Regions from separate parts of the Paenibacillus sp. TSM33 genome, predicted to be linked through region 3. Evidence: riboswitches for the same ligand, from Rfam matches in the RefSeq annotation. Region 3 holds a riboswitch; each other region holds the start of a gene.
What was found. A riboswitch is a leader RNA that binds a small molecule or an ion and turns the genes downstream of it on or off. The one in region 3 is predicted to bind cyclic di-AMP.

Region 1: linked by a shared signal. The riboswitch ahead of ACN6NF_RS20110 (TrkH family potassium uptake protein) and the one ahead of ACN6NF_RS06460 (hypothetical protein) in region 3 are both predicted to bind cyclic di-AMP.
Region 2: linked by a shared signal. The riboswitch ahead of ACN6NF_RS00480 (C40 family peptidase) and the one ahead of ACN6NF_RS06460 (hypothetical protein) in region 3 are both predicted to bind cyclic di-AMP.
Region 4: linked by a shared signal. The riboswitch ahead of ACN6NF_RS13035 (3D domain-containing protein) and the one ahead of ACN6NF_RS06460 (hypothetical protein) in region 3 are both predicted to bind cyclic di-AMP.

Annotation. Positions count from the first base shown of each region.
Region 1 is NZ_JBLZXB010000018.1:231,529-235,184, forward strand. Features, by position in the region: gene ACN6NF_RS20105 (potassium channel family protein) at 1-413, opposite strand, end outside; gene ACN6NF_RS20110 (TrkH family potassium uptake protein) at 432-1,772, opposite strand; cyclic di-AMP (ydaO/yuaA leader) riboswitch at 2,157-2,310, opposite strand; gene ACN6NF_RS20115 (CPBP family intramembrane glutamic endopeptidase) at 2,572-3,656, shown strand, end outside.
Region 2 is NZ_JBLZXB010000002.1:15,770-19,425, reverse strand. Features, by position in the region: gene ACN6NF_RS00490 (M1 family metallopeptidase) at 1-608, shown strand, start outside; gene ACN6NF_RS00485 (hypothetical protein) at 620-1,447, shown strand; cyclic di-AMP (ydaO/yuaA leader) riboswitch at 1,724-1,861, shown strand; gene ACN6NF_RS00480 (C40 family peptidase) at 1,867-2,367, shown strand; gene ACN6NF_RS00475 (hypothetical protein) at 2,400-2,549, shown strand; gene ACN6NF_RS00470 (GNAT family N-acetyltransferase) at 2,671-3,177, shown strand; gene ACN6NF_RS00465 (4a-hydroxytetrahydrobiopterin dehydratase) at 3,255-3,554, opposite strand.
Region 3 is NZ_JBLZXB010000010.1:564,004-567,659, reverse strand. Features, by position in the region: gene kdpA (potassium-transporting ATPase subunit KdpA) at 1-940, opposite strand, end outside; gene kdpF (K(+)-transporting ATPase subunit F) at 1,086-1,163, opposite strand; gene ACN6NF_RS06460 (hypothetical protein) at 1,349-1,744, opposite strand; cyclic di-AMP (ydaO/yuaA leader) riboswitch at 1,858-2,029, opposite strand; gene ACN6NF_RS06455 (glutathione peroxidase) at 2,500-2,985, shown strand; tRNA gene ACN6NF_RS06450 (tRNA-Leu) at 3,135-3,217, opposite strand; gene ACN6NF_RS06445 (urease accessory protein UreF) at 3,480-3,656, shown strand, end outside.
Region 4 is NZ_JBLZXB010000017.1:259,588-263,243, reverse strand. Features, by position in the region: gene ACN6NF_RS13045 (ABC transporter substrate-binding protein/permease) at 1-1,370, shown strand, start outside; gene ACN6NF_RS13040 (amino acid ABC transporter ATP-binding protein) at 1,357-2,079, shown strand; cyclic di-AMP (ydaO/yuaA leader) riboswitch at 2,323-2,491, shown strand; gene ACN6NF_RS13035 (3D domain-containing protein) at 2,498-3,166, shown strand; gene ACN6NF_RS13030 (polysaccharide deacetylase family protein) at 3,368-3,656, opposite strand, start outside.

The sequences.
Region 1 (3,656 bases), on a different contig from region 3:
AGATTAGGCGTGACCAGCTGATGCGCTACCCGAATACCCATATCCCGTTCCGGATAAATGACTCGGTCCACCCCAAGCTTCTCTAACGCACGCCCATGCAGCACAGATATGGCTTTGGCTACGACTTTTTTCACACCCAGCTCCTTCAGCAAAATGGCGGTCAGGATGCTTACCTGAATATCATCACCAATCGCAACAATGCCGCAATCGAAATTACGGATGCCCAGTGACCGCAACGCATCTTCATCTGTAGCGTCTGCCACGACAGTATGTGTCAGGATCTCACTCATACTGTCCACAACATCCTCATTCCGATCAATGCCCAGCACCTCGCACCCCATATCCACTAATTGCAAAGCCAGGCTTGAGCCAAACCGTCCCAAGCCAATGACTACAAACTGCTGCGTTTTCATATCTACTCGAAAACTCCCTTATCCTATAATTATTTTGCCTTCTGGATGACGATACAATTCCTTACCCTTTTTCGGTCCAAGTGCATAAGCTAGCGTGAGTGGACCCAGCCTGCCTGCAAACATCGTTAGGGTAATCACCAGCTTGCCTACAACTGTCAAATCAGGTGTAAGCCCCATGGACAGTCCTACCGTACCAAATGCAGACACCGTCTCGAACAAGATCATCAGAAAATGATGATCTTCGGTTGCGGACAGAATCATCGTCACCCCGATCACGAACAGCAGCCCCAGCAATGTAATGGTCAAAGCCTTATAAATGCGTGCCTGCGCAAGTCGGTACCGAAACAGCACAATATCTTCCCGTCCCCGCAGCATCGAAAACACCGCCCCAATGAGCAGGGCAAATGTAGTGGTCTTAATCCCGCCTCCAGTAGAGCCAGGCGAAGCCCCAATAAACATGAGTATGATGATAAAAAACTGCGTAGCCTGCCGCAAACCTGCAATGTCCAGCGTGTTGGCACCTGCGGTGCGAGGGGTAACGGACTGGAATAAAGAACCCAGCAGTTTACCACCCCAATCAAGCGAGCCAATCGTCTTCGGATTTGTAAACTCAAACACAAAAATGACGAGCGTGCCGACGATAATCAGAGCAGCTGTCATGCTGAGTACCACCTTGGTATGCAAGGCCAGTCTCTTACGCTTGCGATATTCTACCAGGTCTGACATCACTACAAAACCAATGCCACCCGAAATAATGAGGAACATGGCTGTAAAATTAACAATCGGATCATATACATAACCTGTCAGGCTGCGAAATTCACCGAACAAATCAAAACCAGCATTATTAAACATGGAAATAGCATGCCATATTCCAAAATAAATCGCCCTGCCCACAGGCATATCAAACGACCAGCGAATCGAAAAAATGATTGCACATACGCCCTCAATCATCAGCGAGTACCATAGCACCTTACGGATCAATCCGACAATCCCTTCGACCGAGGTCTGATTCATCGCTTCTTGCAAAATAAGGCGCTCCCGCAAGGAAATCCGACGTTTGAACACCAGCGCGATCAAGGTAGCCATGGTCATAAAGCCAAGTCCGCCAATCTGAATCAGCGCAACGATGACGATTTGACCAAAGGTTGTAAAAAAGATCCCTGTATCCTTAACGACAAGCCCGGTTACACAGGTCGCGGAAGCGGCAGTAAACAGAGCATCTATAAACGCAAGTGGTTTTCCTGTTGTATTAGAGATGGGCAGCATTAACAATAAACTACCTATTAGAATGATAATGGCAAAGCCTGCAACGAATATTTGCGGTGGAGAAAGCCGAAGCCAGCTTGCATTGGGATTCATTTATTCATCACTTCTCCTCCTTAGTGAACTATGAGCATGGAGATCGCTCAGCTCATAAAATCACCAATTCTTTTCAGTTTCTTTCGTCCATTTCTTTTTTAAATCAGAAAAGTATCCGCAAAGCGGGATACTTTTGCCTTTCAATACTCACTACACTTTATACGTAACTACCTCATGGAACGTTTAATGACTTTAAGGCGGGCAGCAGCGATAGCGCTCGCCTTTGACTCTGAATTTTACCCTTATCAAGGTCTAGAAAATCAAAAAAATTCAGTGGCAACAGCGATTGGAAGACCAAATGGAACGCGCAGCGTCCTTAACTCAGCAAACTTTTATTCACACTTATACACACAAAAAAAGACACCGGAAAACCGAGTGCCTGACTTGGTTCCTGTCCACAGCCTACGAGGTTAGCTGACGGATTCGGACAGTACAGTATGCCCTATTTACACTTCCGGTCCATCAGGATCGGGTGTAAAATTCACCCCTATTAACATGGTTCCCCCGTTTTCTCATAGAAATTCGGCTTATATGTATATCATTACCCATATATTTCATAGGCATTGCCTTAAGATTATAATCCTTCTCTAACCAGATCACAAAACTGATTTCGCCGAAAAAACGTGAAATTGGCTTTAATTTGTTAATGGGCATCGCTTAATCATAGCTTATCTAATTTTATTAAAACTTTAAAGTGCTTTCGCTCTGTTTTCATGAATATCGCTGGTCTGTTGGCGGGAACCTGTGCAGTATGATATCTTTAATGGATGTTCTTATTTACAGATTAAGGAGGAAACTCATGAATCCTATCGGGAAACCGGTCGTGCTCACGGCCAACTTCAAAAAATTAGGCTTGCTGGGCGGGGTTGGCCTGATTTGCTTTTTTATCTTTCAATTGCTTATCCCCTCGCTTAGCAATCCAAGTCCGGAATCATTGATGAATGCAAAGGTTATCAGCAAACAAGAAGCGGTCATACACGCCCTGGACTTTGCCCGTTCCCAGCTGGGCTATACAGAATCACAGCCAGAGAAGCCTGTCGTGACCTATCAGGCTGAAACGGATTTGTACGGTTATTTATCCAGAGAAAAACTGCTTCAAGAGTACGATCGAACATGGAAAAAACATTATCCTTATGAAACCTTTCGGGTTGATCTGCCTGACTCCTCAGCGAAGGGCAAGCTGCAAATTCATGTGGATTTATCCACTGGGAAGGTCGTTAGCTTTAAACGGATCACCTCCAGCACCAATTACACACAGGCTGATGTTTCTACAGATGAACAAGCACGAAATAAGCTTGTACGTATAGCTGAGGGCGACATGACGCTCGAAGCTAAGGAACAGGCTGCAGCAATATGGATCAAACGCTTTGGCTTTAAGCCATCGGAATTGAAGCTTGCGACCACTCAGGGGGAAGGCGGATTAAAATATACCGTGGACGAAAAGAAAATCGGCGCCTCGGTGCTTACGCTGGCTTTTACTTTTGAAGACGGGGATGTTCGCTCGTTTACCCAAAGCTTTGCTGCCCCTTCATCCTATACCGACTATGTTAAAAAGCAAACATACTGGGCGAATTGGATGACTTATGCGGGTTATGCCCTATTTAGCTTTGTCCTGGGCGTCCTTGCCATTGTGTATGCGTCACTCACCCGACGACATACTTCATTTGTACGCGGTATTGTTCTGTCCATTGTATACTTTATTGCTAGTATAGCTGGGACCATGAACATGCTGCCTTTATTACAAGCAGAAGCAGGCAGTAAGGGCATGCTTATATTTCTTATGATATTCCAGGTCGGTGTTACCTTCTTTATGGCTGTTGCCCTCTATTTCTCCTTGGTCGGCGGTGACGGGCTTATGCGTCAGGTTGGACTCAATGCATGGCC
Region 2 (3,656 bases), on a different contig from region 3:
CGCTAAACCGCGAATCCTGGAAGTACGGGTCGGCGGCTGAGTATGCGCAAAATGCCTATTCACGAGGTAAATTAGTACTACGAGGTATTGAGCGTCAGGTGGGTATGAAAAAAATGGACCGGATTATGCGGACCTACGTCCAGACTTATCGATTCAAGCATCCGACCTCACAGGATTTTCAACATGTCGTGGAGAGAGTGACCGGACGATCATGGAGCCACTATTTTGAACAATATGTATATGATGGCCAGATGGCGGACTTTTCAGTCGATCGCATCATGAATCACAAGTTGGAGAATGGATATGAAGCAATCGTGACGCTCAGCAAAAAAGGAGCAGATTATCCCAAAATCCCTGTTCAATTTACCTTCAAGGATGGTACAACAATATTCAAGGCATGGGATGGTGCGGGCAAAAGTACAACTTTCCGACTCAAAAGCGCTTCTCCCGTGTCCTATGTGACTGTAGATCCTCTATACACTATTGCACTGGAGAACAAGCATATTAATAATAGCCTGAAGGCTGAATTGGATGAAAAACAACAAACCCGTTGGAGTGTAAGTGTAACCAAGCTGTTGGAGACACTGCTTGGAAGTCTGTCATGGTGAGGTGTCTATGGATGCGGACTGTTATAAAAGAAGGCTGGGCGCTGGTGCGCATACGCTTTTATATCGTGATCATTTTATTTCTGTATCGTCTGCTGTGGGGAGTATTTCTCTATCGGCTGGTGCAGTCTGCCGTTATCCCGCTACTGTTACGTTATCCTGATCAGGGCCAAAACGAGCTGGGGAAGACTTTGTTTTGGATGGAGGGCCAGATAGCGCTGATGGACAGCCGGGAAGTGCATGTGTATTTGTGGATATTACTAGGGGCAACCGTATTGCGCATTCTGATCACTCCCTTCATTAGAGCCGGCATATATCAAAGCCTGCATACCGATGCGACTGAACCACAAAGCCTGTCCTTCTTCAAAGGGATGAAACGCCACGGTATGTCATCGCTATTGTATTACATCATCGAGTTGGGTTTGCTGCTGCTTCCCGCCTTTTGGGTGGTACCGAGACTCTATCCTATTATTGCAGGAACGCTGCAATCTTCCTCTTACCTGCTGCATTTGTTGCCCTATGCCATTGGGTGGATGGCTTACGGTTGGTTCATTCGGCAGTGTATCCTGTATATGCAACTGGGCACTGTCAGTGGTCACGCCATACTATCGTCCCTGCTTGCCTTCTTTCGCCAGCTTCTTCCGGCTGTTGGTATATCCCTGTTACTCGGTGCATGTGTACTGCTAGTTTTCGGTCTATTTAGCACCGTGGCGATGATTTGGACGGGTATGTTGGCGCTGATTCTCCAGCAATCGTATCATTTTGTTACCAGTCTGGTCAGGCTGTGGCATATCAGTTCGCAGTACCGGTTATGGCACATCGATATCTCCAGCAGAGGCTAACCCCTCTCCTTATGCTCTCTTCTGCATTTTTAGCTGTCGAAAAAACTTTTTTCTTTCCTGTGCAAACGGCACATAACTGAATACTGTTAACAGAATCTGTTCCTAGAGCGTTAGGAACAGATTTTTTTTGTAACTTTTTGCGATGAAACATTTGCCAAAGCCTGCTGTCTTTGTTACAATAATCGCAGTGAACTGATAGTAACAACTTTGTAATCTTTATTGTAACTTTTATCTTAAAAACATCGTTGTCGTGAATACTGCTCTCCAAGGTGCACATCTTAAGTTAAGCCTAATTCCTGGCACCTAGGAAGCGGGGGAACCAGTTTGGGTGAATTGATCTCGCAACAGAGTGGTCATAGGGGAACCTTCTACCGAATCCTTAAGCTAACCTCGCAGGCATTGGAAGGGGTATATTTTTTTTGAAGAAGAAGCTAACGATCGCAGCCATGGGTCTCGCCATTGCCTTTACATCTTTTACATTCGGTGGCAACAGTGCATTTGCAGACTCCAAGATGGACCAGGTCATCCAAGATGCCAAAGGAACGAACTATAGAAGCGGAGGCACTACACTCGAGGGATTCGATTGCTCCGGCTTCACAATGTATGTATTCAACAAACTGGGAATTAAACTGCCGCATCAATCTGGATCACAATTCAAAATGGGATCTTCTGTATCCCGCGATGAAATGAGACCAGGCGACCTGGTGTTCTTCAACACCACAGGAAGAGGCGTTTCCCATGTAGGTATCTTCGTAGGTGAAGGGAAATTCGCCCACTCCTCGACTTCACGTGGTGTAGTAGTTAGCTCACTGAACGAAAATTATTACGCTAACCGTTATGTCGGTGCAAAAAGAATCATGAGCACAGACGCATACCATTCTGTAGCTTCAGATATTCCTGATGACGACAACGTAGAATAACTACCGCACAGCAAGCTAACCCTAGCCGCAATTTGATTCTGGCCGGAATCGAATTGCGGTTTTTTATGTCCACTACATCAGCAATGATTATCATTACTGACGAACTGAACCCTCAAAAGGTTTCAGTTTTAGCGAACATCGTCGGTTTTACCGTCACCGCTGGGGGAGCATATGAGCAGTAAATCCTTCTTATTGAATGTATACCCGACTTAGGTACGAAATAAACACGCTTGCCATTCCCCTACAACTTGTCTACAATCTGTTGTTAATGATTGAAGTACCTGCATAAGGAGGAATGAAAAAGTGCCGGCCTCAATATCCAACTTCCGGATCGTACCGATGGACGAGCATCAAGCGGCTGAAATTTGCGAGTGGCGCTATGATCCCCCCTACAACATATACGGCTGGCTTCCCTGGGAACAAATGAAGGCACTTGAAGTCGAATTTGGAAGTCCCACACTTCGCCAAGAGCAATATGTTGCCGTACTGGACGAAGAAAATGAGCTGACGGGATTTGCTCAATATTTTCCTATGGTCGGTGTGACCCGGCTGGGCCTTGGGATGCATCCCAAAAGATGCGGACACGGTACAGGCTCCGATTTTGTCCGAGCCATTGCCGAGGAAGCCAGACGACGTCATCCGCATAATGAAATTGACCTAGAGGTTCTCACTTGGAATCAGCGGGCTATCCGAGCCTACAAGGCAGCTGGATTTGAGCTGACGGATACCTATGAACGCCAGACTCCAGATGGCAGAAAGCCGTTCCATTGTATGGTATATCGTCCTGAACAACAGAATCGGGTTCTATAAATAAGAGCGCCTTCGCTATACAACCGCGATGTTGTATAGCGAAGGCGCTCTTATTTATACGACAGATCATTACAAACTCAATGACTGCTGCGCATTTTTTCAAAAGCCTCATTATATTGTTGAGCTTCCTTAATATCTACGGCCATAATACCGCCATCATCCCAGGAGGTCAAACGCAGAGTCACGGTCTTGTAATCAATCGTAATAAATGGATGGTGATTAAATGCCTCAGATATAGCGGCAACTTCATCCACGAAGGCAATCCCTTTCATAAAACTGGAAAAATTATATTTCCGAACGATCCAACGTCCTTCCTCCAGTTCCCAGCCCTCCAGCTTCTCCAGATGTGCTTCAATCTCTTCTTGTGTAAAAGGCATGTTACGAACTCCTCCCCGTTTATACGGAAGCCTTTCAGCCGCTGAAAATGCGGCCAAAACTACAATATATTGGTGTACATATTACCACGGCCCCGTTGATAA
Region 3 (3,656 bases):
TACCCAGTGCCTGGATTAACGGATTACCCGTCTTCTCCGATACATACGTTATGGTTAGAAAAATAAGGAACAAGACCATCATCGAGCTAAAAATAATCCAGCCCTGCTTGCGATTACGGGCAAACAACCCAAAAGTATACGGCAGAGAAGCTGGCATTACCCACATTGCCAAAATTTCCAGTACGTTCGTCCAAGGACTTGGATTCTCAAAAGGATGCGCAGAATTAGCTCCCGCAAAACCGCCCCCGTTCGTGCCCAAATGCTTGATGGATTCCAATGAGGCAATGGGTCCCATAGCAATCTGCTGCTGTGTACCGCTTAAAGTCGTAATATCCGCCGTAGGCTGTAGCGTTTGCGGTACTTTTAACCCAACCAGCACTAGCGTAAGTACAAAGGCAAGCGGCAGGAAAATTCGTATGTTGGCTTTAATAAAATCTTGAAAAAAATTACCCAACCCTTCACCGCGCCGCGTCAATCCCCTCATAAAAGCCGCAGCAACCGAAAACCCTGAAGCAGCCGAAGTAAACATCATCATCGTGACAAACGCCATCTGTGTCAGATACGTAAGCCCGCTTTCTCCGCTATAATGTTGGAGATTCGTATTGGTCATAAAGCTGATTACCGTATTAAAGGCCAATGATGCTTCCATATTACTGTTCCCAACCGGATTGCCCGGGAGTATAGCCTGCAAGCGCAATAGCAGGTAGCTGATCCCCGCAAGCACCACATTGGTTGCAATGAAACTCATAGCGTACGTGGTCCAACGCATGCTGTCCTGTTTCTTCAAGCCTACAGCTTTATAAATCAGCTTTTCCGTTCCACCAAAAATCCGATCTGTCCGATTCGGTTCATTCGAAAATACGTGATACATATAGGTACCCATCGGCTTTATCAAGAGCAACAATATGACGATCACAATTCCAATTTGCAGTAGCTCCATCCTCTATTCCTCCTTAAAATGCTCCTGCATTTGGAACAACAGACCTGATTCAGATCATCCATTGAGTGCACACGTTTGCGAAAATCTGCACCTCTGATGCTGCATTCTTGATCTGCTGTTCCTGCCTGCTCGATCCTATAGTTGACTAGAACTTTTCAGGATTCAGGAGTGCGTAGATTAAATACACGAACACAATAGCCGTGAGCCCTAGCACAACGATCATCCTCTTCGCCCTCCTTTTGAGGTCTGCGCGTCACACCAGCGTACAAACAGCAGTATCACTCCATAACTCACAGCCATTACGAGCAGCATGTATAAATCCATCATGTTCATACCCTCCATATCGCTCCTCAGATCGTTATTTCCGATTCCATCATAAAATCATAAAACCAGCTATGTTATAAGTGCTTATCCGTTCAGCAGGAAACCCACCTCTCCGTTCAATGTGTAGATCACATGGTCCGCTCCCAATCCCCGATAAATTCCTTGTGGATTACAGCCGTGCGTAATAACATAGATCGATTCTGATGTTAGTGGCCGACATATTTGCAGGAAACGGCAAGTTAGATTCAAGCTGTTTTCGAACAAATACACACTACCAATTTCTTTCTTAGGAAAATTCCATTTTCCCGCTTGCATCGTATTGATGCGCACAATGTGCTCCACACCCATTTTTTTGAGCTGTCGTTCCTCCTGGGTGCTATTTGTGAGAACTGCAAACGCCAATTTTTTGAACATAAGCAATTTCACAAAACTTCTGCCCGCTTCATTCGGTGCAGTGACAATAATTAACCGACCTTCCATCAGTAGCTCCTCTCCCGGTATAAAAAGACAACAAAAAGAAGCCGAAGGAAAAAGGCTTCCTCCGGCTTCATACATTCCATGATAAAATAAACCATGGCTGCACACGGCGGTTTGTTGCCTCTCCCTGTACGCTTACGAGGTTAGCTGTCGGATTCGGACGTGAGAGTCGCCCTATTTACGGCACTTGGCCGGAAAATTCACCCCATGAGACACACGGCTTGCAAAGCAGTATATACTCGTTGGTTCCCCCGTTTTTGCAACTGCAAAATTCAGCGCTTTAGACAATTCGTTGTTGCTTCATTGTTGTTAATTTGAAATTACGTCTTGAATCATACACCCGTGCAAGGAAGACTGTAAAGCTCAATGACAAGGCTATAAATCACCCTTTAGAGCATAGAAGATTAAGGATAACGCTTACAAACAACATATGCTTCTCCTATCTCTTTAAAACTCTCTATTTCACCCCTTTTTGAAAATGAAAGGCATGTCAATATTGGCCTAGGGTATGGTACGGTTGCCCTTTATTTATAAAAAAGAAAGAAAATGCGCTATATGTACTAGATAATTATCGAATGAACCCTTTTTTGTGAGAAGAAACACCTCAACTTGCTCCATTTGAAGTGCGATTTACCGTTTTGAACAAAATACGATTTTACAATAGCACAATGCCTGTAGACTTAGACTCTTCTGAACTTGCAACCCCTTGTTGAGTTGTTCGCAATTTAATTGTAGAATATTGAATGAGGAGGGATATCATGAGCGTATATAAATATGATGCACAGACCCTACAAGGGGCACAAATTCCGTTATCCACATACGAAGGGAAAGTTCTTCTTATCGTGAATACTGCCAGCAAATGTGGGTTAACCTCCCAGTACAAGGCGCTACAAGAACTATATGACCAGTATCATGAACAAGGGTTTGAAATTTTGGGATTTCCCAGCAACCAGTTTGCCAAACAAGAGCCGGGTTCCAGCGAGGAGATCTCCGAGTTTTGCCAAATCAATTACGGAGTGACCTTTCCCATGTTCGCCAAGACAGATGTGAACGGTGATCAGGCACATCCTCTATTTCGCTACCTGACCCACACTGCTCCAGGAGTATTAGGCTCCAAAGCGATCAAATGGAATTTTACTAAATTCTTAATTACACGAGAAGGTAACGTATTTAAGCGTTATGCGCCGCAAACCACTCCAGATAAGCTTGTAGAAGATATTAAGAAGCTTTTGCAGAAATACTGACAATCTTTCTTCATTACAGTTAACGAGCAGTCCGTTGCCCATACGACCGTTTCTGTGACGGGATGATATAATGAAAAGTATTTAACAAAAAAAGCATCCCTTCACGTAAAACGTGTCAGGATGCTTTTTTAACTGGGTATTGCACATAATGCGGTCGAGAGGACTCGAACCTCCACGGGCGTACGCCCACTACCCCCTCAAGATAGCGTGTCTGCCATTCCACCACGACCGCATGTCATAATGTATTGAGGCAACAGATTTATTATACTCTCTCAGCAACAATTTGTAAACAAGAATATTATAATTATTTTTAATGTAATTTTATTTAACATATATAAGCAATAAAATTATTTAATTTGACACAATAGAGCTTTAAGTGTAAATATATATTACATAAATGTTCGATTTTTTATTACAAATCAATATTCAAGTTAAATAACATTACACAAATATTTACTTCAAGGAGGCGAACCATTCTGCATAAAGGTAACCGGTTGCTAAACTACGCATTATTGTTGGACCCTTCCCTGCCCATTGGTGGTTTTACCCGTTATTATGGACTGGAGGAACGTTTTCGTAACGGACACTTGAACAGTCTGCAGGATCTTAAACATTACATGCGAGACGATTGGTACCCTCAAATTACAACCCTTGACGGCATGGCCATCAAA
Region 4 (3,656 bases), on a different contig from region 3:
AAAAGCCACAGAAAAAACTTGTAGTGGGCATGAGTGCTGATTTTCCGCCGTATGAGTTTCATAAGGTTATTAACGGTCAGGATACTATTGTTGGGTTTGATGTTGAAATTGCCAAGGAAATTGCAAAGGATCTGGATGCGGAGATGGTTCCAGAGGACATGAGTTTTGACTCTTTGCTGCCTGCTCTGCAAAGTGGTCGCGTAGACTTGGTACTGTCCGGTATGACACCGACGGATGAACGCAGAAAGAGCATTGATTTTTCGGATGTATACTATCGTTCCAAGCAAGTCATTATGGTACGCCCAGAGGATAAAGACAAATATTCAACGATGGCTGCTCTAAAAGGAGAGAAGCTCGGTGCGCAGAAGGGGAGTATCCAGGAAGAAATTGCGCAAAAAGTGCCTAATGCTTCTGTAACCTCATTGGATAAAATATCCGATCTGGTACTCCAGCTTCGGACCAAGCGTATCAACGCGGTTGTAATCGAAGATACCGTTGCTAAAGGTTACACGCTAGATGGTACCGTAACACTTGCCAAGGCAGTACCTGAGGATGAAGGAGCAGAAACTGCTGTAGGCATCCGTAAAGGAAATGCGGAATTGCTTGCTTCAGTAAATAAAACGTTGGCTCGCCTGAAAGCGGACGGTTCGATTGAGAAGTTTTCTACAGAAGCGAGTGCACTGTCTGCAGACCGACAAGTTTCTTCGAATAGCATTGTAGATATATTTTTGAAATATCGCAGTTTTTACGCTACGGGTATCGGCTACACCCTATTGCTGTCTGCGCTCGGAGTACTGTTCGGGTTCATTATTGGCCTGATCATATCCTTGCTGCGGATGAGTGGTATTCGTATTATCGAGTGGCTAGGTACCGCATATGTAGAGATACTGCGCGGCACACCTATGCTGGTGCAGCTTATGATCATTCATTACGGAGTTGCTTTGACGTTGGGTGTTAATTTTACGCCACTCCAGTCCGGTATAATTACATTGTCTCTGAATAGTTCGGCATATTTAGCTGAAATTTTCCGTGCTGGTATTCAGGCCGTAGACCGTGGACAGATGGAAGCTGCCCGCTCGCTCGGGATGGGACGAGGCAAAGCGATGCGACACGTCATTTTACCGCAAGCATTTAAATCTATATTGCCTGCTATTGGTAATGAGTTCATTACGATCATTAAAGAATCTTCTATTATTTCGACCATTGGGATGGTGGATATTATGTATCAAGCCCAGGTCATTAAGAATATTACCTACGAAGGCTTGAGTCCGTTCGTAATCGCAGCCGCTATTTATTTTGTAATGACATTCAGCTTATCTAAGCTGTTGGGTTTATGGGAAAGGAAGTTGAGAGCCAGTGATCACCGTTAAACAACTGCGTAAATCATTCGGTAAGAATGAAATTTTAAAAGGCATTGATATAGATATCGCCAAAGGTGAAGTTGTCGTCATTATCGGCCCGAGTGGTTCGGGGAAAAGTACGTTTTTACGTTGTATGAATCTGTTGGAACAGCCAACAGAAGGGGAAATCTTGTTTGAGGGTGAGCCGATTACGGCCCGTGGTCATAATATCAATGCGACTCGGGAGAAGATGGGGATGGTTTTCCAGCATTTTAATCTGTTTCCGCATAAAACAATACTGCAGAATCTGACGCTTGCACCAACGCAGGTGAAAAAGCAGTCGGGGAAAGAAGCGGAGAAAATTGCGCTGGAGCTCCTGCGGACCGTGGGTCTTGAGGATAAGAAGAATACCTACCCGAACCAGTTATCTGGCGGTCAAAAACAACGTATTGCGATAGCACGTGCTTTGGCCATGCAGCCGCATGTAATGCTGTTCGATGAGCCTACTTCTGCCCTTGACCCTGAAATGGTTGGAGAGGTTCTGGACGTGATGAAGAAGCTCGCTGAGGGCGGCATGACGATGGTGATCGTGACGCATGAAATGGGCTTTGCCCGTGAGGTAGGGGATCGAATCATCTTTATGGACAACGGTCAAATTATAGAACAAGGTACGCCTGAGCAAGTTTTCGGTACTCCAAGCCATGACCGTACCCGTGATTTTCTTGCTAAAGTGCTGTAAGAAAATGCTTTTATGAAATATTAACAAAGCCCTTCTCGTGATAATGTTTCACGGAGGGCTTTTCTCTTTTTGTCACCATATCTCCATATTTTCGTAACAAAAAACCGATTTTTGATGACAAAATTGTAATGAGTATAGTATGATGTTCAAGGTTCCCAACATTTTCATGCAGATAAGGTTACAAAATTGTGATATTATGCAGTAAGCCAAAACTTACCGGAGCAGCAGCAATGATAACAAATGCTCAATGCTGGGCTCAAACCATGGGAAGTGCGGGGGACGTAACAACGGCAATTATTCCAATGCGTCATAAGATGTTGTGGAATATGCCTAGGGGTGAATTGCACAAGCATAGGGCTTCTCCTGAGTCCGAATCCGACAGCTAACTTCGCAGGCATAACAGAGGAGGTACATAGCTTTGAAACATTTAAAACATATTGGAAAAACCATGAAATTTGCGGTACTTGCCGCAGCTATTGCAGGACTGGCCCAGACAGCTGGAGTAACAGATGCTGCTTCGCTTCATACTGCCAAAGAAGGCGATACCTTCTTTTTGCTTGCTCAACGTTATGGGGTATCGGTAGATGAGTTGACGAAGGCTAACCCTGATATTGCGTCCAACAACATATATGCAGGTCTGCAAATTAAAGTTCCAGACGAAAAAAGTGTGAAGGCGGCTTCGGATTCGAAGCCACAGCTTCTTACGGAGAAAGCACCAGCGAATGAGAGACCTACAATTGAAGCATGGGGCAAAACGTTCAATTACAGTAAAGTAGTTGATGTTAAAGCAACAGCATATTCAGCCGCAGCTGATGAAAATGGCAAATGGGGTGCAGTCGATTACTACGGCAATCCGCTTAAACTAGGTACAATTGCGGTAGACCCGAAAGTCATTCCTATGGGAACAAAGGTGCTAGTTACAGGCTATTCCCATCCGGGCTTGCCAGACCATTCTTTTGTGGCCGTTGCCCGTGATCAGGGCAGCGCTATTACCGGAAAGCGGATTGATATCTTTATCCCTGGCAACAAATCATTCGTGAACGATTTCGGTTTCCAAAATGTGAAACTGTACGTCATTGATAAATAGCAGTGTGCATATGTTTGATTTCATTAAACATAATAAATATTATGTAAACTTAATATTATAGCACACAACATATAACTGGGACGACTTCTTATCAGGTCTAGTCGTTTATCGTAAAAAAAAGGCTGTCTTACAAGCAGAAACATTCTGCTCGTTAAGGCAGCCTTTTTACGTTGTTGGTATATACGAGGCTTAGACATACTGTTATTTTCGTTCCGATGTGTGAAGTAGCCGGGGGACTGTGACAAACTTGTAGCCCTTAGCTTTTAAAGAGTGGATTAGACCCGGCAAAGCTTGGACAGTACCTTGCAAGTTGGAACTTTGACCTCCACCTGCATGCATTAAAATTATGGAGCCAGGTCCGGTAGCCGGGATCACGTTGCGCTGAATCTGTGTTTTGCTTAATCCCTTCCAGTCTAGAGAGTCCACATTCCAATTAACGATCATGTACCCATGACGACGTGCCCACTGGATTTGAGGCTCCGTGATTTCA